DNA from 3 places in the Candidatus Symbiopectobacterium sp. NZEC127 genome. Region 2 is predicted to be linked to each of the others. Evidence: predicted binding sites of a transcription regulator. Region 2 holds the regulator's gene; each other region holds the start of a gene.
What was found. Region 2 encodes LexA, which represses DNA repair genes until DNA is damaged. Its sites were predicted from a motif close to TNCTGTATGTACATACAGNA; they were not measured.
Positions count from the first base shown of each region.

Region 1: uvrA (excinuclease ABC subunit UvrA) is a predicted target of LexA. The motif match lies at 5,337-5,356, and genes of this name have one in related genera.
Region 3: rmuC (DNA recombination protein RmuC) is a predicted target of LexA. The motif match lies at 843-862, and genes of this name have one in related genera.

Region 1 covers NZ_JAGFPG010000003.1:344,921-355,067, reverse strand. The annotation lists gene J5069_RS14980 (methyl-accepting chemotaxis protein) at 23-1,690, opposite strand; gene uvrA (excinuclease ABC subunit UvrA) at 2,345-5,176, opposite strand; gene J5069_RS14970 (single-stranded DNA-binding protein) at 5,482-6,024, shown strand; gene J5069_RS14965 (hypothetical protein) at 6,128-6,649, opposite strand; gene J5069_RS14960 (aromatic ring-hydroxylating oxygenase subunit alpha) at 6,761-7,783, opposite strand; gene J5069_RS14955 (recombinase-like helix-turn-helix domain-containing protein) at 7,795-8,103, opposite strand; gene J5069_RS14950 (Rieske (2Fe-2S) protein) at 8,100-8,423, opposite strand; gene J5069_RS14945 (SDR family oxidoreductase) at 8,596-9,306, opposite strand; gene J5069_RS14940 (LysR family transcriptional regulator) at 9,391-10,147, shown strand, end outside.
Region 2 covers NZ_JAGFPG010000002.1:276,092-286,238, forward strand. The annotation lists gene J5069_RS11330 (co-chaperone GroES) at 1-125, shown strand, start outside; gene groL (chaperonin GroEL) at 161-1,816, shown strand; gene ubiC (chorismate lyase) at 2,085-2,633, shown strand; gene ubiA (4-hydroxybenzoate octaprenyltransferase) at 2,640-3,509, shown strand; gene plsB (glycerol-3-phosphate 1-O-acyltransferase PlsB) at 3,580-6,045, opposite strand; gene J5069_RS11355 (diacylglycerol kinase) at 6,174-6,542, shown strand; gene lexA (transcriptional repressor LexA) at 6,663-7,274, shown strand; gene zur (zinc uptake transcriptional repressor Zur) at 7,341-7,862, opposite strand; gene J5069_RS11370 (pirin family protein) at 7,962-8,663, opposite strand; gene J5069_RS11375 (LysR family transcriptional regulator) at 8,772-9,668, shown strand; gene J5069_RS11380 (glutathione S-transferase family protein) at 9,697-10,147, opposite strand, start outside.
Region 3 covers NZ_JAGFPG010000006.1:251,252-261,398, forward strand. The annotation lists gene argH (argininosuccinate lyase) at 1-692, shown strand, start outside; gene rmuC (DNA recombination protein RmuC) at 908-2,458, shown strand; gene ubiE (bifunctional demethylmenaquinone methyltransferase/2-methoxy-6-polyprenyl-1,4-benzoquinol methylase UbiE) at 2,722-3,477, shown strand; gene ubiJ (ubiquinone biosynthesis protein UbiJ) at 3,502-4,110, shown strand; gene ubiB (ubiquinone biosynthesis regulatory protein kinase UbiB) at 4,107-5,750, shown strand; gene tatA (Sec-independent protein translocase subunit TatA) at 5,991-6,272, shown strand; gene tatB (Sec-independent protein translocase protein TatB) at 6,276-6,905, shown strand; gene tatC (Sec-independent protein translocase subunit TatC) at 6,909-7,697, shown strand; gene tatD (3'-5' ssDNA/RNA exonuclease TatD) at 7,806-8,588, shown strand; gene hemB (porphobilinogen synthase) at 8,604-9,626, shown strand; gene rfaH (transcription/translation regulatory transformer protein RfaH) at 9,708-10,147, opposite strand, start outside.

The DNA.
Region 1 (10,147 bases), on a different contig from region 2:
AATGCTGCGCCCAGAAGAGAGATCAAAACGAGGTCCAGTCCTGATTATTCTGCGCGGAGGTGCCTGTAGCTAACGCCAGCGTAGGCTTGGCAGGCCGGGTAACCGTTGATTCCCGCGCGGTCAACGGTGTGGCAACCGTCTCCCCGGCGTTAAGTTTGAATGCGCTCACCGTATGGGTTAATGCCGACGCCTGGGATTGCAGCGACATCGCCGCCGCGGCTGACTCTTCCACCAACGCAGCATTCTGCTGAGTCGTGGTATCAATCTGTCCAACGGCGACGTTAATCTGGCTGACGCCATCGCTCTGCTCTTGGCTGGCTTGGGAAATCTCCGCAATGATCGCGTTAACATCCTGCACATGGTTGGTCAAACGACCCAGGGTTTCATCGGCACTGTCTACCAGATTCATCCCGTCCTGAATGTTGCTGACGGAATCATCGATCAACGTCTTAATCTCCTTGGCCGCCGTCGCGCTGCGCTGCGCCAGTGAACGCACTTCGCTGGCAACCACGGCAAAACCGCGTCCTTGCTCACCCGCGCGCGCCGCTTCAACCGCCGCATTGAGCGCCAGAATATTGGTTTGAAACGCAATGCTGTCGATAACGCCGATAATCTCAGCCATGCGCTGCGATGACGATTGAATACCGCGCATTTTTTGCGTCACCGAGAGCATCACTTCACTGCTGTTTTTGGCCGCATCCGATGCCTGATGCGAAACCGACGTTGCCTGACGGGTGTTATCGGCGGTGTTCTTGATGGTTGAAGTCAGCTCTTCCATGGAGGAGGCGGTTTGCTCCAGCGAGCTGGCCTGCTCTTCGGTACGCGCCGAGAGATCCTGATTACCGGCGGCAATCTGCGAAGCCGCAGTAGAAATCGCCTCGGCGCCGTCGCGCACTTGACCCACAATATGACGCAAGCTGCTGTTCATGTTATCCAATGCCTTGAGCAGCAAACCGGTTTCATCCTGATGGACAGCCTGTACGTGGTAAGTAAGATCGCCCTGCGCTACGCGATCGGCCAACTCCAGCGCCTGATGAATCGGGCGGGTCACGCTGCGCGTAATCAGCCAGGCGATCATACCGCCCGCCGCTGCCGCCGCCAGGCAGATCAGCACCAGCAGCAAACGCGTTTGATTGTATGTGGCCGTCATGGTGTCGAGGGTTTTGGACATGGTGCCGTTTTGAAAGGCGACCAGTTTGCGCACTTGCTCGCGGTAGTTGCGCTGTATGTCATTCATGGCAGTAGTGAATTCACGCACACCCGCCTCACGATCCCCGGCGTTCAATGACGCGATAATCTTATCGCCAGATGCCAGAAACTGTGGGCGAATCTGTTGGATATCCCGAATAATCTGTTGCGACGCCTCGGGGCTATTACTGGCGACCAATTTATCCAGCAGCTGGCCGCCACGTTTGCGCAGATCGCCCAGCATCTCCAGCGTGCTTTTCACTTGAGCCGGATCGGTAACCAGCAGCAGTCGCTGGTAGGCAACCAGCGTGCTGTTCACCACATCGATAAGATCGGTGGTTGTCACCGTATCAGGATAAACCCGCGTGACAATCAGCTTCGCATCTTCATGAAACAACGATAGTTTCGAGATTGAGAACGCATTGACCACAAACAGCATCAGTACCAGAAAAGCAAATCCACTGCCGAGACGATAACCGATGCGCCAGTTAGCGATATTCATTCTTCACTCCTTCCCATATTGCGTATCACAGCCAGGTTATTCTTCCATTGTTAAATCCCATCAGAATGAGTGATGATCTGTTGCTGGCGAAGCCTGTCTCGCGTTAACACTAAGCAATATAAATGGCTGTTTTGTCGATGTTAGGGAAATAGCATCCCCTCACCCATTATTCAGTGCTATCATCGAAAAAATAAAATCTGACGCTAAGAATTGCGGCTTAATGTTACCCAGCAATCGCCGTCATAATACGTTGCTGATGTTGTTGTCTGCTTCGTTTCGCCCCAGATTACCCCTGATGTCTCTAGGTTTATCGGCAGTAAGCATATCATCTTTACACCATTGATCGTTTTAATCACTTAAAAATTAACAAATAAAAGTCAAAACCTATCAATATGAGTGGATCGATCGACAGAATCATGCAATAAGTAAAAGATACCTCTGCGGCTATTTTTTAATAGGATAAGTGGCGCGTCATACACAGAGAAAATAGAAAATAATTCTCGTGTGATTCTGTTCGAAAGGATATTTATTGCTGAGAGGAATAGCGTGAAATAAGCGCATGACAGCGAAAGCGGTGCTTATCGAAATAAAAAGTAAACGTGGCCCCCTTTATAATCACGACGCCCGGCGCAACACCGGGCGTCGTGAACAGCGCTACTTGCGTGCCAATATCGGCTTGAGGAAACGGGCAGTGTGCGACGCTTCGCAATTGGCTACCGTCTCCGGGGTGCCGGATACCAGTATTTGACCGCCACCGCTGCCCCCTTCCGGCCCCAGGTCCACAATCCAGTCTGCGGTTTTAATCACATCCAGATTGTGCTCAATCACCACAATGGTGTTGCCCTGATCGCGCAACTGGTGCAACACGTCCAGCAGTTGCTGAATATCGGCAAAATGCAGCCCGGTGGTCGGCTCGTCAAGAATATACAGGGTCTGACCCGTTCCTCGCTTGGACAACTCGCGGGAGAGTTTCACACGTTGGGCTTCACCGCCGGAGAGCGTGGTCGCCGACTGGCCAAGACGGATATAGGAAAGCCCCACGTCGATAAGGGTTTGCAGCTTACGCGCCAACGCAGGAATGGCATCAAAGAAATCACGCGCCTCTTCAATGGTCATTTCCAGCACTTCGTGAATGCTTTTACCTTTGTATTTGATTTCCAGCGTTTCACGGTTGTAGCGTTTGCCTTTGCACTGATCGCAAGGCACATAGATATCCGGCAGGAAGTGCATCTCCACTTTGATGACGCCATCGCCCTGACAGGCCTCACAGCGCCCACCGCGCACGTTAAAACTGAAACGCCCGGGGTTGTATCCGCGGCTTCTCGCCTCTGGCACACCGGCAAACAGTTCACGGATAGGAGTAAATACGCCGGTGTAGGTCGCCGGGTTGGAACGCGGTGTGCGCCCAATCGGGCTTTGATCGATATCGATCACCTTATCAAAATGTTCAAGGCCATGAATCTCACGGTACGCTGCCGGTTCCGCCAGCGTTGCGCCATTGAGCTGACGTTGCGCCAGCGGAAACAGCGTGTCGTTAATCAGCGTCGATTTACCGGAACCGGAGACACCAGTGATACAGGTGAACAGTCCGACGGGCAGCGTCAGCGTGACATCTTTCAGGTTGTTGCCCTTTGCGCCCACCAGCTTCAACACTTTGGTCGGATCGGCAGGCACACGTTGCGACGGCACTGAGATTTTCCGCTCACCGCTCAGGTACTGGCCGGTCAATGATTCTGGCACCGCCATAATCTGTTCTACCGAGCCTTCTGCCACCACCTGACCGCCGTGCACCCCCGCGCCCGGTCCGATATCAATCACATGATCCGCCGCGCGAATGGCGTCTTCATCATGCTCCACCACAATCACCGTGTTGCCCAGATTGCGCAGATGGATCAATGTCTCCAGCAGGCGTTCATTATCCCGCTGATGCAGACCAATGGAAGGTTCGTCCAGTACGTACATCACCCCGACCAGCCCGGCACCAATTTGGCTCGCCAGTCGGATACGCTGCGCTTCACCGCCGGAAAGCGTTTCGGCAGAACGCGACAGCGACAGGTAGTTCAACCCGACGTTCACCAGGAACTTCAAGCGATCGCCGATCTCCTTCAACACTTTCTCGGCAATCTGCGCGCGCTGCCCACTCAGCTTCATGTTTTGGAAGAACGTCATCGCATGGCCGATGCTCATGTCGGAAATCTGCGGCAGCGTGGTCTGTTCGACAAACACATGGCGCGCTTCCTTACGCAGACGCGTGCCGCTGCAACTGGCACAAGGGCGGTTGCTGATGAACTTGGCCAGCTCTTCGCGCACTGCGCTTGATTCGGTTTCCTTGTAACGCCGCTCCATGTTATTCAACACGCCCTCGAAGGGATGGCGTCGCACGGACGTATCGCCACGATCGTTGATGTATTTGAATTCGATGGTGTCTTTACCAGAGCCGTAAAGAATGACGTGACGAATTTTTTCACTCAGGCTGTCGTAAGGTGCCTCGACATCAAAGCGGTAATGCTCCGCCAGGGAGCGCAGCATCTGAAAATAGTAAAAGTTACGTCGATCCCAGCCACGAATCGCACCGCCCGCCAGTGACAGCTCACCGTTTTGCACCACGCGCGCCGGATCGAAGAACTGCTGCACGCCCAACCCATCACAGCTCGGGCACGCGCCTGCCGGATTGTTAAAGGAGAACATACGCGGCTCGAGCTCATGCATGCTGTAGCCACACTGCGGGCAAGCAAAGTTGGCGGAGAACAGCAGTTCAGGCAGCTTGCTGTCATCCATATCCGCCACGATAGCGCTACCGCCGGAAAGCTCCAGCGCGGTTTCAAACGATTCCGCCAGACGCTGTGCCAAATCTTCACGCACTTTGAAACGATCGACCACCACTTCAATGGTGTGTTTCTTCTGCAATTCCAGCTTGGGCGGATCGGAAAGATCGCACACTTCGCCGTCGATACGGGCGCGGATATAGCCTTGTGTCGCCAGGTTTTCCAGCGTCTTGGTGTGCTCCCCTTTGCGATCTTTAACAATGGGCGCAAGCAGCATCAGGCGAGTACCTTCCGGCTGCGCCAGCACGTTATCCACCATCTGGCTAACCGTCTGCGCCGCCAGCGGCACATCGTGATCCGGACAGCGCGGCTCACCCACGCGGGCAAAGAGCAGACGCAAATAGTCGTGAATCTCGGTGATGGTGCCCACGGTTGAGCGCGGGTTATGAGACGTGGATTTTTGCTCGATGGAAATCGCCGGTGACAACCCTTCGATATGGTCGACGTCCGGTTTCTCCATTAACGAGAGAAACTGGCGCGCATAGGCAGACAACGATTCAACGTAGCGCCGCTGCCCTTCCGCGTACAGGGTATCGAACGCCAGCGACGACTTACCGGACCCCGACAGCCCGGTGACCACAATCAGTTTATCGCGCGGAATTATCAGATTGATATTTTTGAGGTTATGAGTACGGGCACCACGAACTTCGATCTTATCCATTCACATACATCCCGGAGTTAACGCTATTTTCATCATCCCGCAGGCGGAGATAACCGGTACGAAACGTGCAATTATGACACAAAAAATCACCCGCTGCGTTTTTTAGCACCGCAGACGGCGGCTCAGTGGGGGGACAAGCAGAAAAAATACGCTAACAAAAAACTGAATAAATATCCAGTACTCTGATGCAACAATGTAACCAATAAAAAAAGTGTGGATGCAACATCGCGGGTACTCAGCACTGTGCTGGCATGTTATGATTTCTGGCTTAGACTTTACGTATTGACTCATCAGGAGACACAAGCATGGCCAGCAGAGGCGTTAATAAAGTGATTCTTGTCGGGAATCTGGGGCAAGACCCGGAAGTCCGTTATCTGCCGAACGGTGGTGCCGTTGCTAACCTGACTCTGGCCACGTCAGATACCTGGCGCGACAAGCAGACCGGCGAGCAGAAAGAGCGCACAGAATGGCACCGCGTCACGCTGTACGGAAAGCTGGCTGAAGTGGCTGGAGAATACCTGCGCAAAGGCTCACAGGTGTATGTCGAAGGTCAACTGCGCACGCGTAAATGGCAGGATCAGGGCGGACAGGATCGTTACACTACAGAAGTGGTGGTCGATATTTCCGGCTCCATGCAGATGCTGGGCGGCCGTCAAGGCGGTGGCGCACCGGCAGGCGGCAACGCAGGCAACAGCGCACCGCAGGGTGGCTGGGGACAACCGCAGCAGCCTCAGGGCGGTCAGGCCTTCAGCGGTGGCGCACAGCAAGCACCGCGCCAGCAAAACAATGCCCCGATGCCTGGCGGCAATGAACCCCCGATGGACTTTGACGACGATATTCCGTTTTAAGCCTGGGGTAGGTAAAACAAGCTCCAGTCAAAACGTAACGCCCTACTTTAGCAGGGCGTTACGTTCAAGATATTCTCAAGGGTACAACTGCGCTAACAGCCCGTTATTTCACCATACCGCCGTTATACAGCTCATCGCCTCTTCCTGCTTTAATCATCTGATTGGCGTGTTGCTTACGCTCAAAGTTCGCTTTTGCGCGTTCCGCTTGATTTGCTCTGTACCTGTCTTCATTTTCTCGATTAAATTGCGCTTGTTGCTGTGAACCCTTGAATTTAGAACAGATCTTATTAAGCAAAAGATCAACGTCGACATTTATTTTTTCCAGGTTGGTCCGTTTCGACGCATGATGCTGATATGAGGAGCCGTCGAGTTTACTCAACAACGTCGTTGCGCCCTCGTTCACGCGTTCCAAAGCGGCCCTTAGACGTTTAAAACTCTCTTCACCCGGTTTAAAGATCCCTGGTTTATCAAGACCCTTACAAAAATCCTCTATGCTGTTCTTCACATCTTTCAACGTTGCCTTTAGTGTGGAAACATCTTTAATGTGGACAGTTTTAGCACTGGTAACCGTCTCTCTATTCACCGCACTGATTTGATTACTGTTTACTGCCGAAATACTCATCATTACCGCTGATACCTTTCCGTTATTAAATCCAGCGATAATGCTATAGGGTGATAAACGTATAATCTTTCATTTATTGTTCACAATATGAGCAAGGCACCGCATCTTCACCGATCAGCGCAACGCGGGCTGTGTTTCCCGCTCTGCCACCTGTGTTTTTGCCGTTTTTTGCATCATTCGGCGCAAGCGAGAGAGCCCCACATCATGCTGGTAGAGGTATTCGTAAGCGCTCGCGTCCGGCGCCAGGTTCTCCAGCAAGATGCGATCCTGTTCCAGCACGGCCCAATGCAATTTCTCCAAACGGTTTCGGTACATAAAACGCCACATATCACGCTGCCAGCCGACCACACGGCGAATGCGCCAGAAAAAAACGCGGCAGTTATCGTTATCCTCCGGCACCACCATGCTGACAATCCAGAAAGGGCCGCCGGGGCCGAAACGTTTTTGATAGGGGATCGAGAGCCGCATCCAGTAAGCACCGCTGATACCTAACTCCACCCAATCAAAATTAACCCCAGATTGATTTTTTTTCCTGAAGATAAAACCGCTTGATGTCGGATCGAGCACCATCTCCGCTTTACGCGCCCCCTGCGCCATGGAATGAGACGCGGAATGCAGGTAAGTTCCGTGCATCGGGTCCATCACATTTTCCAGCGCATACTGGTAGTTACACCGCCAGGCGGCAGTACAGAGAAAATGACTGAAAGTTTCTCCGTCGGTCAGCTCTTCAGGAAACACCAACGGCTCCGCTTCCTGGTTGGCGGTAATACCGAACCAAAGAAAAATGGCACCATAGGCTTCTTTAACCTGATAGCTCACCACCACCCGTTGCCCGACTAACGGGCAGCGTTCAACGGCGGGTACATCCTTGACCACACCATCTCCCGCAACCTCAACGCCGTGATACCAGCAGGCGATGCGATCGCCAAGGTTCCAGCCAAGCGATAGACGAGCACCCCGGTGCGGGCAGCGGTCTTCCAGTGCCTGAACCTGGCCGTCGCTGTCGCGCCACACCACAATCTGCTCCCCCAACCGCGTGATGCCGACAGGATTGGCCTGCACTTCCCAACTGGCCAGTACCGGATACCATAAGCCCCGTAACCCGCGATCGAGGTATTGCTGCACCGTTGAATCCATTGCGCCCTCCTTTACTTGCCGTTTTCTTGCAAAAAGGCCCGCAGCGTTGCTTCCTGCCAGGGCTGACCTTGCTGATCGTACAGTGCTGCTGAATTCAACCCTTCCACCAACGCGGGCAGGGTATCGATACCTTGATCAAACAGGATTTCCAGTCCGGCGATAAAGGTCAGCGTCCAGGGCGTTGGCGCGCTGCTTCGACTCTGCCAGACCAGATTGCGGTATCCACCAGGAGCATGGATGCAGCCGTTACCGCCGCCAATGGACGAGATAGTCGGCAGCTGCGCTGCGAGCGCCGGATTAAATTCCTGATCGGCCTTCATGCGATGGTCTCCTCCGTTAGCCTGATTTGAATGTGATTTTCAACGCGCCGCACCCGGTAGCAATGCAGGTCACGCTCACCCGGCCCGCCGAGACATTGCCCGGTTTTAATATCAAACACTGCGCCGTGTAAGGGGCACTCAACGCTACCGTCTTCAATAAATCCCTGACTCAACAAGGCATAAGCGTGCGGGCAAATATCCTCAAGGGCGTAGTACTTGCCATCAAGCAGGTAAATACCGACGGCGTTATTTTCCACGCTGCCACTAAACGGCCTGTTTTCCTGTATCTGATCTGCCTCGCAGACACCAATCCAGCACATCGCTCTCTCCGACATCGGTTTCATTAGTGAAATAGACGCTATCGTCTTCGAACAACTATAAAATTGATGCTTAAATCGTCAAGGAAGGCGGCAAATCAAGAGTGGAATTTGTTAAAAGGCGAGAAAAGCAGATACTGCAAGGGCAACGCCAAAAAATTGACGTTGCCTCATGCTAACGCAACGTATATCCCCCGTCGCAATAGAGCGTGTTGCCCGTCATGTGCGTGTTGTCGAGCAGGAACAGCGCCGCATCGGCCTGCTCTTCCACCGTTGCAGGACGTTGCAATACGTTGAGTTTGCCCCACTGTTGGTAAGCGGCCTCGCGCACCTGCGCCGGACGACCCTGCCACAGCGTGCTGTCGGTGGTGCCCGGAGACAAACAGTTTACCCTGCGTGGCGCCAATTCAACCGCCAGCCCGCGCGCCAATCCTTCCAGGGCGGCATTGCACGCCGCATAAGCGGGCGCACCAAGGGGACGCGCAGAAGCGGCTCCCGACATCAATACCACCGCCGCATCCGGCAACAGCGAGGGCAACGCGGCATACACCGCCCAATATTGCCCCCAAAATTTTGCCTGAAACAGCGCTTCGCTGGTCTCAATGCTCCCCTCCTGAAACGCGCCCGTGGTGTAAGATGCGGCGGGCGTAAACAGCCCGGCAAGCGCGGAGGTTTGCGCAAAGAAGGCGGCCAGAGAAGCGCGATCGGTAGTGTCGACAGCATAGGCGGATGCCCGCTCGCCCAGTAACCTGAGCGCAATGGCCCGTTTTTCCGCCGAACGCCCGCCGATCGCCACGCGATCGCCGCGCGCGACCAGTCGCTGAGCCAGAGCGAACCCAATGCCTGAAGTGCCACCAAGAATGGCGTAAGTCTGTGTCTTTTTCATAAAACAGAGCTTATTGGCGAATATCATTCCGGTAAAATGAAATACACTACCAATATTTATTCCTGACATTCAGCAATAGGCATTATGCGACATTACCCCGGAGATGACATCGGCGTATTTCTGGCCGTATGTGACAGCGGCAACTTTACCGCAGCGGCCGCCCTGCTTGGGCTCACCCCTTCGGCGGTTACCAAAGCCATTCGACGATTGGAAAACCGCCTGAAAACCCCCTTATTCACCCGTACCACCCGCCAGCAGACCATAACGGCAGAGGGTGTGACCTATCGGGATGCCTGCCGGACGGCAAGGAACGAGGTTGAGCGCGTCGAAACGCTGCTTGCCAGCATCACAGCAGAACCCGCAGGCCAGCTAGCGGTAAGTGTACCGCCGCTGCTCGGCGCGCACGTCGTCACGCCCGCCCTGTTGACGCTGTGCCAGCAGTGGCCCCAATTGAGTATCAGTGTCTCGGCCTCTGTCGAGATGGCCGACCTGTTCGATGGATCTGTCGATCTTGCCGTGCGCGTAGGAGAACTGCCGGATGCGGCGGGAATTGTCGCCAAAAAGTTAGGCACACAACGCATCGTACTGTGCGGCACACCGGGTTACTTTGCCCATTCACCGCCGCTGCACGGCATAGACGATCTTCATCACCACACCCTGATCGGCACGCTGAAAGAGGGCTACGCCGCCCCGTGGCACTTTCAGTTGGCTGACAAAACACACCGGGTGCTGACTCCGGATAGCCGTTTATTGCTGGATGGTGCACTGTTGACCGTCAATGCCATCAAGGCGGGATACGGTCTCGGCAGGGTGCCCTATTGGTTAGTCAAGGAAGAACTCG
Region 2 (10,147 bases):
TGGATGTGAAAGTTGGCGATATCGTCATTTTTAATGATGGCTATGGCGTGAAAGCCGAGAAGATCGACAACGAAGAAGTCCTGATCATGTCTGAAAGCGACATCCTGGCGATTGTTGAAGCGTAATCATCTGAATCGAACGAATTTAAGGGAAATAAACCATGGCAGCTAAAGACGTAAAATTCGGCAATGACGCGCGCGTAAAAATGCTGCGCGGCGTGAACGTTCTTGCGAACGCAGTAAAAGTGACTTTAGGCCCGAAAGGTCGCAACGTCGTTCTGGATAAATCTTTTGGTTCTCCGGTTATTACCAAAGACGGCGTGTCCGTAGCGCGTGAAATCGAGCTGGAAGACAAGTTCGAAAACATGGGCGCACAGATGGTGAAAGAAGTGGCCTCCAAAGCGAACGACGCAGCGGGCGACGGCACCACCACGGCAACCGTACTGGCACAGTCTATCGTGAACGAAGGTCTGAAGGCCGTTGCCGCAGGCATGAACCCGATGGATCTGAAACGCGGTATCGATAAAGCGGTTATCGCTGCGGTTGAAGAACTGAAAAAACTGTCCGTACCTTGCGCTGACACCAAAGCCATTGCTCAGGTCGGTACCATCTCTGCCAACTCTGATGACACAGTGGGTAAACTGATCGCTGAAGCCATGGAGAAAGTGGGCAAAGAAGGCGTTATCACCGTCGAAGAAGGCTCCGGCTTACAAGATGAACTGGCCGTTGTGGAAGGGATGCAGTTCGATCGCGGTTATCTCTCCCCGTATTTCATCAACAAACCGGAAACCGGTTCCGTTGAGCTGGAAAGCCCGTTCATCCTGCTGGCTGACAAAAAGATCTCCAACATCCGTGAAATGCTGCCGGTACTGGAAGCCGTTGCCAAAGCAGGCAAACCGCTGCTGATCATCGCAGAAGATGTTGAAGGTGAAGCGCTGGCTACGCTGGTGGTGAACACCATGCGCGGTATCGTTAAAGTGGCTGCCGTGAAGGCACCTGGCTTCGGCGATCGTCGTAAAGCCATGCTGCAAGACATCGCAACCCTGACTGCCGGTACCGTTATCTCTGAAGAGATCGGTCTGGAACTGGAAAAAGCCACCCTGGAAGATCTGGGTCAGGCAAAACGCGTTGTGATCAACAAAGACACCACCATCATCATCGACGGTGTGGGTGATGAAGTGGTTATCCAGGGTCGTGTTGGTCAGATTCGTCAGCAGATTGAAGATGCGACTTCCGATTACGATCGCGAAAAACTGCAAGAGCGCGTTGCCAAACTGGCGGGCGGCGTTGCCGTTATCAAAGTCGGCGCGGCTACTGAAGTCGAAATGAAAGAGAAGAAAGCACGCGTTGAAGATGCGCTGCACGCGACCCGTGCTGCCGTTGAAGAAGGCGTGGTTGCCGGTGGTGGTGTAGCGCTGATTCGCGTAGCCAATGCCATTCGCAATCTGCAAGCTGAAAACGAAGATCAGAACGTGGGTATTCGTGTTGCGCTGCGCGCGATGGAAGCACCGCTGCGTCAAATCGTGGAAAATGCCGGTGAAGAACCTTCCGTTGTGGCTAACAACGTGAAAGCAGGCGAAGGTAACTACGGTTACAACGCCGCAACCGAAGCTTACGGTAACATGATCGACATGGGTATTCTGGATCCGACCAAAGTAACCCGTTCTGCACTGCAATATGCCGCATCCATTGCTGGCCTGATGATCACCACCGAATGTATGATTACCGACCTGCCGAAAGAAGATAAAGGCGATTTAGGTGCTGCTGGTGGTATGGGTGGCATGGGCGGTATGGGTGGTATGGGCGGTATGATGTAATCAACGTCGGGCACTGGCGCGTTGCGCTGAGGCCCGGGTGAATACATCAACACGCTTTTACGCTCAACGTAAACACTATCTGGTATAGCGCCAGATAGTGTTTTTTTATGCGCCATTTTTGTCTTTTTTCTGAGCAAACGGCGATCAAATCTTGCCAGCGCGCTGTCAAAGATTAAAAAAATGTTATCATATTGCGCACCCAACGGTGGCGGGGTGTGCTGAGGCGTGATGTTTTGTGCGTTACAACAGCCACCATTGGAGTAGGGATATGTCCGATGCAGCGCTAACACTGCTGCGCACCATAGAATGGTTGCACGCGACCGATTGGTTAAAAGAAACGCCGATGGCGTTACCATCCCCCGTCGATACCTGGCTGACAGAGACCGGTTCGATGACGCAGCGGCTGGAACGACATTGCACACAGTTGACGGTGGTGCCGTACTATAATGGTTACATTGCGGCTGAGATGCTGGGTGATGAACAGCACGAGTTGCCTGACTGCGCGCGTTATTGGCTGCGAGAGGTGATAATCTACGGCGATGGACAGCCCTGGGTGGCCGCCAGAACGCTGATTCCGCCCTCAGCCCTTGACACCTCGGTGTCCGCGTTGACTACGCTTGGTAATACACCGCTCGGGCGCTATCTGTTCAAACAGAACTCCCTGCAACGCGATTACATACACATTGGACGCTGTGAAAACCTGTGGGCTCGGCGATCCCGTTTGCGTTTGTTTAATCAGCCGATACTGCTGACAGAATTGTTTTTGCCCTCGTCGCCTGCGTATCATTTTCAAGGCGTTGACCAGGGTAACCGTTAAGGAGAAATGACGTTGGAACGAAGTATGACAGCGGGAAAATGGGGCGCTTACTGTCGGTTAATGCGAATTGATAGGCCGATCGGTTCCCTGCTGTTGCTCTGGCCAACCCTCTGGGCATTATGGCTGGCGGGTGGCGGTGTGCCGAGACCGTGGACGCTGTTGGTGTTTGTCGCGGGGGTGTTTCTGATGCGCGCGGCAGGCTGTGTGATCAATGATTACGCCGACCGCCATTTTGATGGGCATGTCAAACGCACCGCGTCTCGCCCTTTACCCAGCGGCCTGGTGAGCGAGCAATCGGCAAAAGTGCTGTTTGTCGTTTTGGTGCTACTGGCGTTTGCGCTAGTGCTGACGTTGAATCGCATGACCATTTGGCTCTCCGTGGCGGCGTTGGCGTTGGCATGGATATACCCCTTCATGAAACGCGTCAGCCATCTGCCGCAGTTTGTGTTGGGCGCAGCCTTCGGCTGGTCGATCCCCATGGCGTATGCCGCAGTCAGCGAATCGCTGCCCGCCAGCGCCTGGATCATGTTTTTAGCCTACATCTGCTGGACTGTCGCCTATGACACGCAATATGCCATGGTCGATCGCGATGATGATCTCAAGATTGGCATCAAATCCACCGCTATTCTGTTCGGGCGCTTTGATACCTTGATCATCGGCTTGTTGCAGGCGAGCATGCTGGCGTTGATGGTGGTGCTAGGCATGCAAATGAAGCTGGGCGCCGCATTTTTCCTGACGGTGCTGATGGCGGCTGGTCTGTTTGGTTATCAGCAATGGCTGACCGCCGGGCGTGAGCGCGATGCCTGTTTCCGTGCGTTCCTCAACAATAACTATGTGGGCATGGTGTTGTTTGCGGGAATTGTGCTGGGGCTGTGATGGTCCCCGGCATCACACAGGGCGTGTGATGCCGGAGTAAAGCGGTAACGGATGGTGCTTTAACGCAACACTACGCTTGCGCTACTTCCTGCTTTTCGTCTTCCGGTTCTGCGCTGGCCGGTGTACTGGCACTTTCAATCGTCAACCTGACTTCCGGTGTGATTAAATCGCTCAGAATACGATAGAGCTCCAGCGTACTGCGCGTATCCACGCTGCTGCTGTCGCTGATGTAGCCTTCCTGACGCAGCGTGGCTACCAGCGTTGAGAACACGGCCTTATCAAAGAACTCAGGCGCGTTAATGCCATGCAGCACCGACAGACGCTGGGCCATATTGCGGCTTTCTTTTTCCAAGGTACCGCGGTTCATTTCCGGGTTAGCGCCGAGTAATGACAGCGTAATCGCGTAGCGTTGCAGGGTTTCCCGCACACCGGCAGCCAGCAGTTGGAGCGTGCGAATTCGCAGCGGATTTAGCACCAGCGCATCTTGTTTGATGACAATCAGTTCCTGACGCACCAACTCCGTGGTTAACGTTTCAATGACCGCAGGCAGTGCCTCTTTACTGTAATGCAAGAACAGTTCGGCTTGAATTAATGGGTAAATCAACGACATCTGTCGTGTTAATTCATCCGGCGTGATCCTGCCACGGTGCATGATAATGCTGGCGATCATCGATGGCAGCACCAGCAAATGCTGGATGTTGTTGCGGTAATAGGTCATCAACACGGCCTGTTCGCGCGGCAGAATGATGATCTCGCCAATATTGTCTTGTTCAACTTCAAATTTGTTCATTGCCAGCGCGTGTTCCAGCAGTTCCGGCGCTGTCTTTTTCGGCGCAGTGACATCTTTGCTGTAAGGCACGTTGCGCAGCAATTGCAAATAGCAGTCCAGTTGCTCATGCATTTGTTCACGGGTCAGTGCGCGCTGACGTGATGCCAACAGTGCCGTGGAGCACAGGTTCATGGCGTTGGCGGCTGCAGCGTTGTTAATGCGCACCATGATGATATCGGCAATATTTTGCACGGTAGGCGTGAGCCAGGTAGGGCGCTGCGCTTCAATCGGATCGATCGCCTCGCGCCACTGCGGCACATGGTGATTGAGGTAAGGCGTCAGCGACAGTGGCTCGCCAAAATTCACATAGCCTTGCCCCAGATTGCGCAGTTTGCGTAATCCGCGCACCATCTGCATCAGGCCTTCTTTCTCTTTAGTAGCACCGCGCAACTCTTTGGCATAGGTGCCCACTTCCATCACATGCTCATAACCCACATAAATCGGCACCAGCGTGATGGGGCGCGTACCACCGCGCAGCATCGCCTGAAGGGTCATGGCCAACGTGCCGGTCTTGGGCTCCAGCAAACGGCCGGTGCGCGAACGCCCCCCTTCCATAAAGTACTCAACGGAGTAGCCGCGAGAGAACAGCTCACCGAGATATTCACGGAAAATGGTGGAGTAGAGCTTGTTGCCTTTGAAGGTCCGGCGAATAAAGAAAGCACCCAGACGGCGGAAAATCGGGCCTGCTGGCCAGAAATTCAGGTTGATACCTGCCGCGATATGGGGGGGAACCAGACCCTGGTGGTAAAGCACATAGGAGAGCAGCAGGTAGTCCATGTGACTACGGTGGCAAGGCACGTAGACCAGCTCATGGCCATCCTGCGCCAACTGGCGTACGCGCTCGGCATTGTGTACGTTGATGCCTTGATACAGGCGGTTCCAGGTCCAGCTCAGAATGCGATCTGACAGCCGCACGGCTTCATAAGAGAAGTCCGCTGCGATCTCTTCCATCAGGGCGATAGCATTTTGCTGCGCTTTCTCATGGGAGATTTTCTTGCTGCGCGCCTCATCTTCAACGGCTTTCTTGATGGCCTTCGAGTCCAGCAGCTTATGGAATAGCTCCTGACGTACCGGCAAACGCGGGCCAACGGCGGCCAGGCGTTGACGGGCAAAGTGCATGCGTGCGACACGCGCCAGTTTGTGCGCTATGGTTTTGTCAGTGCCGTGTTCGGTTGCCATGTGACGCAGCGACACGATGCTGGAGAAGCGTACAAAGCTGTCGCGTCCCAACCAGATAACAGCGAAAAATTTCTCAATCCCGTTGAGCAGACGCAGATGCGGCGTGGCACCGTGCTGTCCTTCACGGCCCGGAGAGCGGCCAAACATGACAGAAACGGGCACCATCTGCACATCGAGATAGGGATTGTTGCGGTGCAGATCCAGATAATCGTGGAACAGTTTGACGGATTCCTGCTTCGGCGTGTAATAGCGGAATACGCGTGGGCCATCGTTAATAAATACGTGGCTGGGCAGCGACACACCGTCAATTTCCGTGGGTTCCAGCGGATCCGGCAGTTCTAACGCTTGGCATTTTGCGCGCAGCGTCAGTAAATCCGCCTGTGAGTTATAAGGCAGCACATAAAGAATGGGGCGAGAAGGATCTAGCCCTAACTCCGCCACGGGATCGTTAGGAATTATCTTGCTTTTCACTAACAATTTGAGTGGGAAATTCAGTAATTTATAGTAAATTTTACGCCAGCCGGACATAACAACCAGAAGCCTCTTGAGTAGCAATGCGCCGCAAGGATACCAGAAAGTACAAGGGAGATCTGTGGTGTGAGACAACGGTGTTACGGGAAAATTGCAAAAAATCTCTGATAAACGGGTGAAAAAACATGAATAAGGCTACCGGGGTAACTCGGATTATCAAGGCAACCGGGTACTCCCTCAAAGGGCTGAAACAGGCATGGCAGCACGAAGCTGCATTTCGACAAGAACTGATGCTGCTGGTCGTAGCGGTGCTGGTCGCGTGTTGGCTGCCCGTAGCACTGCTGGAGCGGCTATTGCTGATTGGCGTGGTAGTGGTAGTGGTGCTGATGGAACTGGTCAACAGCGCCATTGAGGCGGTTGTCGATCGCGTGGGAACCGAGCATCACGAACTGTCCGGGCGCGCCAAGGATATCGGATCGGCGGCCGTGTTTGTGGCCTTGGTGTTTGCCGGCATTGTCTGGGTCAGCATTCTCTGGCCCCTCATCCTGGGGTGATTTCAGCATGATTTTGGGGCAACGCTCATAAAAACACGGGTATTTGCCTCTCTGTCATTCCCAAGCCGCGATGACCTGTATATACTCACAGATAAACTGTATAAACAACCAGGGGGCGGGATGAAAGCATTAACAACCAGACAGCAGCAGGTCTATGATCTGATTCGCGATCATATTGCGCAGTCCGGCATGCCGCCAACGCGTGCCGAAATCGCCCAGCGACTGGGTTTCCGCTCACCGAACGCAGCGGAAGAGCATCTGAAGGCGCTGGCGCGCAAAGGCGTGATTGAAATCGTCTCCGGCGCATCACGCGGGATCCGCCTGTTGATGGAAGAAGAAAATGTTGGACTGCCGCTGATTGGCCGTGTCGCCGCGGGTGAGCCGCTGCTGGCGCAAGAGCACATCGAGTGTCACTATCAGGTCGATCCGGCCATGTTCAAACCGCACGCCGACTTTTTGCTGCGCGTCAGCGGTATGTCTATGAAAGACATCGGTATATTAGACGGTGATTTGCTGGCCGTGCATAAAACCCAAGAGGTGCGTAACGGCCAGGTAGTGGTGGCGCGCATTGAAGATGAAGTGACGGTTAAGCGCTTGAAACGTCAAGGTAACACCGTACAACTTCTGGCGGAGAATGACGCATTTTCTCCCATCGTGGTTGATTTGCGTGAGCAGAGCTTCAGCATTGAAGGACTGGCCGTCGGTGTTATCCGCAACGGTGAGTGGAGCTAAACGCCGTTAGCCGACAGGGCGTTTCTTTCAGGGAAAGCCTTGTCGGTGATGTATCAGCCTTTCAGATCAACGTCCGGGTTTCGCACTCTTGATGGGCACCGTATGGTCATGGTGACAGTGCCCGTGTTCACGACAATCAGCCACTTCCTGACAGGCTTCGCACAGGCCGTGTGCCTCGACCACGCTGTGACGCAGCGTGAAATTGGCGCTTTGTGCCAACTGCTGAAGAATGGCTTCAATGCCTTCCGTCTGGCGTTCCGTAACTTGCCCGCAACGATCGCAAATAAACAGCGCTGAAGTATGGCTATGCTCTTCAATGTGGTGACACATGACATAGCTGTTGGTCGATTCCACACGATGGATAAACCCTTGCTCCAGCAGAAAATCCAGTGCGCGGTATACGGTAGGGGGTTTTGCTTGTGGTTCTGAGGCGCGCAGCAGATCCAACAGATCGTAAGCACTGATCGCGCCGTGTTGCTGTGCCATCAGCCGAAGCACTTCGAGTCGCTGTGGCGTAAGGCGTACATTGCGCTGCTGGCAAATGCTTTCCGCCTGGGCAAGGAGTTTGTCTTGGTCGCTTGAATCCATTGGCCTGATCCTACCGCATGATGATGAACACGTCCTCCATCTTACCATGTAAGGCGCGGGGTGCGCTGTGATAATCCATCAAAGCGCCGAGAAAGCGACTCAGGCAACCAAATCGATCAGCAGCGCGCGCAACGGGGCTTTGGCGCGGATAGTCAGCTGTTTTTCCTGCTGAATGAAGGCGCCGTCTCCACACTGTAATACCGTTGCGTTCTCTTGCGGCGTCATGGCTTCCATCGCACCGTGAATCACCTGAAAGTAGGCGCGGTTGCCGTTGAGCGTAAAGGTGTGCTGTTCACCCTCATCGAGTTGCAGATGATGTACCCAAACCTGCTGGCGAAGTTGCAGGCTGCCGTTTTCACCTTCCGGTGAGGCGAGCAGTTTGACCTTTGCATTGCACAGTGCAAGCCGTTGCAACGCGCTGTTTTCCCGTGACGGGCAGGCATTGAACCACAGTTGCAAACGCGTCAACGGCGTTTCATCGCTGATGCTGTGCTCGCTGTAGCTTACCGCTGGCTGTGCCGCCAATAACAAGACGTCACCCGCTTTTGCGCGGATATGCCCGCCGTTGCTGTCGCGATATTCCGCTTCACCTTGCAACAGAATATTTAAAATATCGACCTGCGGGTAGGTACGTGGCTGAAATGCCGCGCCTGGCTTGAGGACTTCCTGGTTCAACACGCGCAGTGAGGCAAAGCCTAACAGTTCAGGATCGAAATAATGGCCGAAGGAGAAGGTGTAGCGCGCTTGCAGCCAGCCGTAGTCAGCTTGACCGCACTGTTCCGCTGTTCTGCATGTGATCATGGTTCTGCACCTCAAAAATTATACTAAACAGATAGTAATTGTGTGGACGTTGGATTGTTAGCTAGTTAATCTGGTGGGTATATTCAAAATTCCTGAATGAGTGAATAAATGGCAAAAGATCGGGCATTAACGCTGGAAGCGCTGCGAGTGATGGACGCCATCGATCGCCGTGGCAGCTTTGCGGCGGCGGCTGATGAGCTGGGGCGCGTGCCGTCGGCGCTGAGCTATACCATGCAGAAGCTGGAAGAAGAGCTCGACGTCGTGCTTTTTGATCGCTCAGGTCACCGCACTAAATTTACCAACGTGGGCCGGATGTTGCTCGAACGGGGAAGAATCCTGCTCGAAGCGGCGGATAAACTCACCACCGATGCGGAAGCGCTGGCACGCGGCTGGGAAACCCATATCACCATTGTCGTTGAAGCGCTGATCCCTACCGAGAAGTTGTTTCCCCTGCTGGATAAGCTGGCGCTGAAGGCTAATACCCAAGTGTCATTGCTGACCGAGGTGCTGGCCGGTGCCTGGGAGCGTTTGGAGCAGGGGCGGGCCGATATCGTGATTGCCCCTGATATGCACTTTCGCGCCTCTTCCGAAGTGAATACGCGCAAGCTATACACCATGAACAACGTTTACGTTGCCAGCCCGGACCACCCTATTCATCAGGAGCCTGAGCCCCTGTCGGATGTGACTCGTATTAAATATCGCGGGATTGCAGTGGCGGATACCGCGCGTGAACGCCCGGTATTGACCGTGCAACTGTTGGATAAGCAGCAGCGTTTAACGGTGAGTTCTATTGATGATAAACGCCGCGCGCTGTTGGCGGGATTGGGCGTTGCCACCATGCCTTACCCGATGGTCGCCAGGGATATTGCCGAAGGGCGCTTGCGGGTTGTCAGCCCGGAATATTCCATGGAGAGCCAGATTATCATGGCCTGGCGTCGTGACAGCATGGGCGAGGCAAAATCCTGGTTCTTGCGCGAATTGCCCAAAGCGCTGAACCAGGCGTGATGTGCTGCTCGCGACGATCGTTTGCTGATTAAACCGTCCGCTCATTAAATCTGTCGCGCCCGTGCGGCGCGCTCAGGTCGTTTTCTGGCCCGATGGAAATAATGCCGTGCGGATTGATGGTACCGTGGCTGCGATAGTAGTGATGGCGGATATGTGGGATGTTCACGGTATCCGCAATGCCAGGAATTTGGTAAGTATCGCGCAGGAACCCAAACAGATTCGGGTAGTCTGCCAGCCGACGTTTGTCACACTTGAAATGAGTATGGTAGACCGGATCAAAGCGCAGTAACGTGGTCCACAGCCGAATATCGGCTTCAGTCAATGCGTTGCCTGTCAGGTAACGCTGTTGCGCCAGACGGACTTCCAACGAATCTAATGCCTCGAATACGCCATTGACCGCTTCATCATAGGCGCTTTGCGAGGTCGCAAATCCCGCTTTGTACACGCCGTTATTGATGGTGGGGTAAATCCATTCGTTT
Region 3 (10,147 bases), on a different contig from region 2:
ATACGGTGTCAGATCGCGATCATGTACTGGAACTGCTCTCTAATGCCTCGATCGGCATGGTGCACCTGTCGCGCTTTGCCGAAGATCTGATCTTCTTCAACAGCGGTGAATCCGGGTTCGTTGAGCTGTCCGATCGTGTAACCTCCGGCTCCTCTCTGATGCCGCAAAAGAAAAATCCGGATGCGCTGGAACTGATCCGCGGTAAATCGGGTCGGGTGCAAGGCGCGCTGACCGGCATGATGATGACGCTCAAAGGTTTGCCACTGGCGTACAACAAAGACATGCAGGAAGACAAAGAAGGGCTGTTCGATGCGCTCGACACCTGGCATGACTGCCTGATGATGGCGGCACTGGTGCTGGAAGGCATTCAGGTTCGCCGTCCGCGCTGCCAGGAAGCGGCGCAGCAGGGCTACGCGAACGCGACCGAGTTGGCCGATTATCTGGTGGCGAAAGGCGTTCCGTTCCGCGAAGCGCATCACATCGTTGGTGAGGCAGTGGTGGAAGCCATTCGGCAGGGTAAACCGCTGGAAGCATTGCCGCTGGTGGATTTGCAGAAATTCAGCGCCACCATTGGCGATGACGTGTATCCCATCCTGTCGCTGCAATCTTGTCTGGAAAAGCGCGCTGCCAAAGGTGGTGTGTCACCACAACAGGTCGCGCAGGCGATTACCGATGCCAAAGGGCGTCTGTAATACCAATAACGCGATGTCATCTGTATCAGGGCCGGATTTCCGGCCCTTTTTTATTTAGCCAATGGCGATAAGCCATAACGCAAACCGCCTCGCATTTTAACCATTTCGCTGCCGACAACGATGCCGCTTCGCGCTGGCCTGCGCTATTCTTTCTGGACATACATACAGTATCACTTTACCTTGACGGACAGTGGCGACAACGAAAGGAATGCGACGTGGATATCACCCTCTTTTACGGCGTAGGCGGCGGGGCGGTCGGGGTGCTGGCGGGATGGCTTGTTGCCAGCCTGCGTTATCAGCAGCGCCGCGCCCGGCAAGAAACGGAACAACGTATACAAGAACAAGCGTTACAGCAGGCGCAAAGCGTGGTACGTGAACTTCAGCTCGCGCGTGATAAGGACGAACAACGTCGGCGTCAGGATGATATGGAGCTGCGTCTGATGCACGGTAAACTCACCGCCCATCAGGAAAAGCTGCTGGTCATGGCCCGGTTGCAAGAGGAGTGCAACCAACTCAACCAGGAGCTGCGCGCGCTGCGCGAAGCAAACGGTGCGCAGGAAGCAGAGCTGCGTGAAGTGACCATCCGTTTGGAAGAAACCCGCCTCGCCGCGGAGGAAAAACAGCGCCTGTTAATCAACAGCGAACAACGCCTGACGACGCAGTTTGAAAATCTGGCTAACCGGATTTTTGAGCACAGCGGTCGCCGAGTGGGTGAGCAAAATCAACAGAGCCTCGATAAACTGCTGGCGCCGCTGCGCGAACAACTGGACGGTTTCCGTCGTCAGGTTCAGGAAGGGTTTGGTAGTGAAGCGCGTGAGCGCCATACTCTGGCGCATGAAATTCGTCAGTTGCAGCAACTCAACGTGCAAATGGCGCGAGAGGCGGTCAACCTGACCAAGGCCCTGAAAGGTGATAACAAAACCCAGGGGAACTGGGGTGAAGTGGTGCTGGGACGCGTACTTGAGGCTTCCGGCTTGCGTGAAGGCCATGAATACCAAACGCAGGTCAGTATTCAGACGGGCGCAAACGGGCGCATGCAGCCGGATGTGATCGTCCGCCTCCCACAGGGCAAAGATGTGGTGATTGATGCCAAGATGTCGCTGGTGGCCTATGAGCGCTACTTTAATAGTGAAGATGACGGGGAACGCGCCAGCGCGCTCAACGAGCATATCGCCTCCGTGCGCGGGCATATCCGACTGCTGAGTAATAAAGATTACCAGCAATTGCCGGGGCTGCGCTCGTTGGACTATGTGCTGATGTTTATCCCCGTGGAGCCTGCGTTTCTGGTTGCTATCGACCGCCATCCAGAATTGATCAGCGAAGCCCTGCAACATAACATCATGTTGGTTAGTCCCACCACGCTGCTCGTCGCGTTACGTACCATCACCAATCTGTGGCGTTATGAACAGCAAAGCCGCAATGCACAACAGATCGCCGATCGTGCCTCTCGGCTGTACGATAAACTGCGTCTCTTCGTTGAAGATATGTCGGCGTTGGGACAAAGCCTGGATAAGTCACAGGCCAGCTATCGGCAGGCCATGAATAAACTGGCCTCCGGGCGCGGTAATCTGATAGCCCAGGTAGAAGGTTTCCGTTCCCTTGGTGTTGAGGTTAAGCGTACCATAAACCCCAACGTGGCGGAGCAAGCGGTGCTTTCTGCCGAGGCTGACGAGGAACAAGGGCGGCTGTCTCAGCAGCCTGAAACAATGCAAACCGAGGTCCCTCCCGGCGGAGAACAACCTGCAAGCACATCGAATCAACGATGATGCGTCACGAATGTTCGCGTTTTACAACTTTATTCAGTGCATCAGAGCGGTGGGTTTTTAAGCCTGGTCTGTTACACTCTCCCCATTAAGGGGTAGTTTCAAAATTCGATGTTCCTCTTCGATTGTTGATGCGAAACGCGCACAGACACGCCAAGCTCGTGTTGCGCATAACGCTCGACAGCGCAATGTGAGCGGCGAGTGCAGCCGATAGTGCGCAAAGGGGATTGACCACAATTCTGATTTGGAAAAGTAGGGCGAAGAACATGACGAACGAACCGGAGAAAACCACGCATTTTGGTTTTCGCACTGTCGACAAGAACGATAAAGAGGCCATGGTAGCGGGCGTATTTCACTCAGTAGCGGGAAAATATGACCTGATGAACGATTTGATGTCCTTCGGGATTCATCGTGCCTGGAAACGATTTACCATTGAGTGCAGCGGTGTCCGACGCGACCAGCGGGTGCTGGATCTGGCGGGCGGAACGGGGGATTTAACGGCTAAATTCTCACGCCTGGTCGGCGAAGCGGGGGAAGTGGTGCTGGCCGATATCAATGCTTCCATGCTGAAAGTGGGACGCGAAAAGCTCCGCAATCTGGGGATTATTGATAACGTCAGCTATGTGCAGGCCAATGCGGAGGCGCTGCCCTTCCCGGATAACTATTTTGACTGCATCACCATTTCTTTCGGTTTACGCAACGTGACGGATAAAGACAAAGCGCTGCGCTCCATGTTCCGCGTCCTGAAGCCCGGCGGCCGCTTGCTGGTGCTGGAATTTTCCAAACCGATGTTGAAACCGCTCAGCAAAGTCTATGATTTCTATTCATTCCATGTCTTGCCGCGCATTGGTGATATGGTGACCAAAGATGCGGGCAGCTATCGCTATTTGGCGGAGTCGATACGTATGCATCCTGATCAGGAAACGCTTAAGGGCATGATGGTGGAGGCGGGCTTTGACAGTGTAAACTACTTCAACCTCACGGGAGGCATTGTCGCGTTACACCGTGGGTTCAAATTTTAAGTTGTTTTATAGTGGGAAACGCTGATGCTGATAACGTCTGTGCTGACGGCCACGCTGGAAACGGCGTTAAATAGCCTGCTTTTTCGCGAACGTAGCTTGAAAGCGGCGCGCCAGCGACTACAGGGAAAAACGCTCAAAATCGTGTTAGCAGAACTGCCGGTGCCGCTGGTATTGGTCTTTGGCGAGCACCGCGTTGACGTGGTGAGCCAGTGGGCTGATACGGCGGATTGTCAGTTAGACACCCGGATACCCGCACTGCTCACGTTGCGCGATCGCCAGCAGCTTTCATCGCTGATGCGTAGCGGTGAACTGGTGATTGAAGGGGATATGCAAGTTGTCCAACACGTTGTCAATCTGTTGGATTTGGCAGAGTGCGATCCCGCAGAGTGGCTTGCGCCCTACACGGGCGATGTTGTTGCTCAAGGCATTGGTCAGACGGTGCAAGGGGCGTTTCGCGGTGCGAGCCGTTTATTTGATCGCCAGCGGCGCTATTTGGCGGAAACTGTCACGGAAGAGTGGCGGCTTGCACCGGGGCGTTTAGAAGCGGCCTGGTGGTATGATGAAGTGGCCGCGTTGAGTAATGACGTCGATACGCTGGCGGCACGCCTGGCGAAACTGGAGTCCGCCTCATGACGCCAAGTGAACTGCTGCGCCTTTACCACATTATTCGCGTCATGTTGAGCTATGGGCTCGATGAGCTTATCCCGCATTTACGCATTACCTTACCGCTGCGTATCTGGCGAAAATTCCTGTTCTGGATGCCAAACCGCCATAAGGACAAACTGCTTGGTGAGCGCCTGCGTCTGGCGTTGCAGGAATTGGGCCCGGTGTGGATCAAGTTCGGCCAGATGATGTCTACGCGGCGCGATCTTTTTCCACCAGAGATTGCCGATCAACTCGCTATCCTTCAGGATCGCGTCGATCCTTTTGACGGCAAACTGGCCCGTGAACAGATCGAACTCTCCATGGGTGGCATTCCACTCGAAAGCTGGTTTGATGATTTTGAGATAGTGCCGCTGGCTTCTGCGTCCATCGCACAGGTGCATACCGCGCGGCTCAAAACCAACGGCCAAGAAGTGGTTATCAAGGTGATTCGTCCTGATATCCTCCCCGTCATCAAGGCGGATATGCGGCTGATGAACCGTTTGGCGGGCTGGCTGCCGATGCTGTTGCCGGATGGGCGGCGTCTGCGCCCGCGTGAGGTAGTGCGCGAGTACGAGAAAACCCTGCTTGATGAATTAAACCTGCTGCGTGAAGCCGCGAATGCCATTCAATTGCGCCGTAACTTTGACGGCAGTCCGATGCTGTATATTCCTGAAATTTATTCAGATTATTGCAGGGAAAACATGTTGGTCATGGAGCGTATCTACGGTATTCCGGTCTCAGACGTTGAGGCGCTGAAAGCCAACGGTACCAATATGCCGCTGCTGGCGGAGCGTGGCGTGCAGGTGTTCTTTACTCAGGTGTTCCGCGACAGCTTCTTCCATGCCGATATGCATCCGGGCAATATCTTTATCAGCGAAGAACACCCGGAAGATCCGCAATATATCGGTATCGATTGTGGCATCGTCGGGTCGCTGAACAAGGAAGATAAGCGCTATTTGGCCGAAAACTTCATTGCCTTTTTCAACCGCGACTATCGCCGCGTTGCTGAACTGCATGTGGATTCCGGCTGGGTGCCTGCCGACACCAATGTTGAAGAGTTTGAATTTGCGATTCGTACCGTGTGCGAACCCATTTTTGAAAAGCCATTGGCAGAGATTTCCTTTGGACATGTGTTATTAAACTTGTTCAACACGGCGCGCCGCTTCAACATGGAAGTGCAGCCGCAGTTGGTCTTGCTGCAAAAGACGCTGCTATACGTTGAGGGAGTAGGCCGCCAGCTTTATCCTCAGTTGGATTTATGGAAAACGGCCAAGCCTTTTCTAGAGTCGTGGCTGAAAGATCAGATGGGGGTTGCCGCTCTGATTCGCGGATTGAAAGAAAAAGCGCCGTTTTGGGCGGAAAAATTGCCGGAAATTCCCGAGTTGATTTACGATGGTTTGCGGCAGCATCGACAGTTGCGGCAAAGCGTCTTGCACTTGACCGACGAGTTGCGTTTGCAGCGAGTACGACAAAGCCAGTCCCACTATTTATTGGGTATAGGTGCGACGCTACTACTGGCTGGGTTACTGATGTTGGTGGGGCGTCAGGATCTCCCGGAAGTGATGTCGGCGGGGTTAATGGCCGCTGGTGTTGTGAGCTGGGTCATTGGTTGGCGTCGTACACGTTGAAGCAGATCATGACAGGCGCTATTAATAGCCGTATATAATAGTCACGGCTTTGACCTTATATGCCTTTCCGCCGCAGGAAAAAGGCGTTGCAGGAAACGTAAACCGGGCGCATCCTCTGGGCATGCATTCGCTGGGCAAGAATAACGCGCGGTGACTCGTTTTTGGACAAAATGCACGCACGACTGTTTGCGGTGTGAAAGATGATGGATAACTCCCCTTTGTAGAAAAGAGGTAATTGGTATGGGTGGTATTAGTATTTGGAACTTGTTGATCATCGCGGTGATCGTGGTACTGCTGTTCGGTACTAACAAGCTGAGAACGCTAGGCTCCGATTTGGGCGCATCGATTAAAGGCTTTAAAAAAGCCATCAGCGATGACCAACCCTCGTCCGCTGACAGCGCATCTGCCAACCAGAATGAAAAAACACAGCAGGATGCCGATTTCGCGACGAAGTCCATCACGGAACAACAGGCTGACGCAAAATCAGAAGAAACGAAGAGCCAGCATAAAGAGCAGGTATAATCGGTGTTTGATATCGGATTTGGTGAGCTGATGCTCGTAATGGTGATCGGCCTGGTGGTTCTCGGGCCTGAACGCCTGCCCGTTGCGGTTAAAACGATTGCTGGTTGGGTCAGAACGCTGCGCTCGCTGGCGTCTACGGTGCAAAATGAGCTGACCCAAGAGTTGAAGTTGCAAGAGTTGCAGGACAGTTTGAAGAAGGTGGAGCAGGCTAGCCTGAAAAACCTTTCCCCAGAGCTGAAAGCCTCTATGGACGAACTCAAAGAAGCGGCGGATGCCATGCGACGCGGTTATGCGAAACCCGGTGACAGCGCCACTGCGCAGTTGGGTGAGGTGCCACATAAACCGCTGGCGGATGCTGAAGCGGCTCATGATGGGGTTCTCAGCGCCGAACAGGCGTCTTCGCCAGCCGCGTTACCGTCTGTCGATCAAGCCGCCGTTGCGTCACCCTCATCCCTTATCGATGTGGCACCGCCTGCGGCAGTGGATAGCTCACCAGAAGCGCCTTCTGCAACGGTTGTGCCTGAAAAAACGCCGACTGTCGCTGCCGTGGCACCGAACGATGATGTACCCAATAAGCGCGTAGCGCCTGCCTCGGCTGTCGCGCCTTCCCAACCCTCTGCTGATGAACGCTAGTCTATGGCCGTTGAAGATACACAACCGTTAATCAGTCACCTGATTGAGCTTCGCAAACGCCTGTTAAACAGCATTCTTTGTGTGCTGGGCGTATTTGTCGTGCTGGTTTTTTTTGCTAACGATATCTATCAGATTGTCTCGGCACCGCTTATTGAGCAACTGCCCGCCGGGGCCAGTATGATTGCCACCGACGTGGCCTCTCCGTTCTTTACGCCGATTAAACTGACGATGATCGTGTCGGTGTTTGTCGCTGCACCACTGGTGTTGTATCAAGTCTGGGCGTTTATCGCCCCGGCGCTGTACAAACATGAACGTCGCCTGATGATGCCGTTGCTGTTCTCCAGCAGCCTGCTGTTCTACGCGGGGATGGCATTTGCCTACTTTGTGGTGTTCCCACTGGCGTTTAGCTTTTTTGCCAAGACAGCGCCGCAGGGTGTACAAATCGCCACCGATATCAACAACTACCTCGATTTCGTGATGGCGCTGTTTATGGCGTTTGGTGTCTCTTTCCAGGTACCGATTGCCATTGTACTGCTGTGCTGGAGCGGCGTGACCAACACGGAAGATTTGAAGAAGAAGCGGCCTTATGTGCTGGTCGGAGCCTTCGTTGTCGGTATGTTGTTGACGCCACCGGACGTGTTCTCGCAGACCTTGTTGGCGATTCCGATGTACCTGTTGTTTGAAGTCGGCCTGTTCTGCTCGCGTTTTTACGTGGGGAAAGGTCGCCGTCAGGTTGATGCAGAAGAACGCGAGGCAGAGGCAGAAGAGAGCAAAGAAGGCCCGTCGTCCTGAATCCTGTTGTGATCCCCGCCTAGGCGGGGATTTCCTCCCGATTACATCCGCCTCCCTTCCGGACACGCTCGCCAGTGCGGGAATGTCATTACCCATTCAGGAATGTCCATGTTTGATATCGGCGTCAATCTGACCAATAGCCAATTTGCTCACGACCGTGCTCTGGTCATTGAGCGTGCTCAGGCGCTTGCGGTGAGCGGGATGATCATCACCGGAACCAACCTGCATGAAAGTGAACAGGCGCTGGCGCTGGCACAGGAATACCCAGATTATTGCTGGTCGACGGCGGGCGTGCATCCCCATGATGCCAGCAGTTGGTCGACGGCGGTGGCGGAGCAGATTTCGCAGTTGGCACAACAGCCAGCCGTTGTGGCGCTGGGCGAGTGTGGGCTGGATTTTAATCGCAATTTCTCAACGCCCGATCAGCAGGAACACGCCTTTACCGCGCAGTTAGCGTTGGCCGCAGAGCTGGCGTTACCCGTCTTTCTGCATTGCCGTGACGCCCATGCGCGTTTTATCGCGCTACTCTCTCCCTGGCTGGATAAGCTGCCGGGAGCGGTGCTGCACTGTTTCACGGGGACCGAACAGGAACTGGATGAGTGCTTGCGCCTTGGACTGTCGATAGGCATCACCGGTTGGGTATGCGATGAACGGCGCGGAATTGCACTTCGCCATCTGCTAAAACAGATTCCCATCGATCGCCTGTTGTTGGAAACAGACGCTCCCTATTTGTTACCCCGGGATTTATCACCAAAACCTGCATCCCGGCGTAATGAACCCTGCTTTTTGCCGCATATCGTTCAGCAAGTTGCTGTCTGGCGCGATGAAGACGCCAGTATGTTGGGGCAAAAAGTAGATGAAAACGCACGCCGGATTTTCCGGCTGCCATGATTCTGGAGAATAATTATGAGCAATGTTTTTCCCGGCGCTTTTCCTGGCCGTCGCCTGCGCCGTTTACGCCGTCATGATTTCAGCCGTCGCCTTGTCGCTGAAAATCAGTTGACGGTCAATGACCTGATTTATCCCGTGTTTGTGATGGAAGGCAAAAATCAGCGTCAGGAAGTGCCTTCGATGCCGGGCGTGTATCGTGTGACGCTGGATCTTCTGGTGAAAGAAGCGGAAGAGCTCGCCAAGCTGGGTATCCCGGTACTCTCACTGTTCCCGGTGATCGATACCGATAAAAAGTCGCTGAATGCCGAGGAAGCCTACAACCCCGAAGGGCTGATGCCCCGTGTGATTCGCACGCTCAAAGACGCGGTGCCGGAGCTGGGGCTGCTGACGGACGTTGCCCTGGATCCCTATACCACACACGGGCAAGACGGCATTATTGATGAAGACGGCTATGTGATTAATGACATCACCAAAGCCGTTCTGGTGCGTCAGGCGCTGTGTCATGCTCAAGCGGGCGCAGAAATCGTTGCACCAAGCGACATGATGGATGGGCGCATTGGTGCCATTCGCGCTGAGCTGGAAGCGCAACATCTGGTAAACACCCAGATCATGGCGTACTCGGCAAAATACGCCTCTTGCTACTATGGGCCTTTCCGCGACGCGGTCGGCTCGGCAAGCAATCTGAAAGGCGGTAACAAAAAAACCTATCAGATGGACCCGGCTAACGGGGATGAAGCCTTGCAGGAAGTGGCTCAGGATTTGCAGGAAGGCGCGGACATGGTGATGGTGAAACCCGGTATGCCTTATCTGGATGTGCTGCATCGGGTTAAAGAAACGTTTGGCGTGCCGACCTTTGCCTATCAGGTTTCCGGCGAGTATGCCATGCACATGGCGGCCATTCGCAACGGCTGGCTTCAGGAGCAGCCGTTGGTGATGGAATCACTGCTGTGCTTCAAGCGCGCAGGGGCAGACGGCGTGCTGACCTATTTTGCCAAGCAGGTTGCACAATGGCTGCGTGACGAACAGCTTTCCCGCTAATCGTCTCCTTCGTTCAGCCCTATCCGTTCGCCGCCCGTGAGTGCTCTCACCGGCGGCGTTTCTTTTATCAGGTACGGTGGACTATAGCTTCTTGAACTGGCGATTATCGAGGCTTTGCGGCACCTGCTTGTTAAGAAAATTGAGCAGCAGCATGGAGCGGGCTTCACCATCAGGTTCACTGTAAATCGCCTGTAGTCCGGTAAACACCCCTTCGGTAATCAGCACGGTGTCCCCAGGATACGGCGTTTGTGGATCGTGAATTATCTGCACCGGGTGTTGCGCCAGTTCGGTAATCACACTCACGGGGATGACGGCAGGCAGAGCGCCGAAACGGATAAAATGGCTGACGCCCCGTGTTGCGGCAATCGTGGTGGTATGGATGCGTTCGGGATCGAACTCAATAAACAGGTAGTTGGGAAACAGTGGCTCGCTGACTTCCGCGCGTTTTCCCCGCACGACTTTTTCCATTTTGATCATCGGGCTCAGGCAGTTAACGGCCTGGCGTTCAAGGTGTTCCTTGG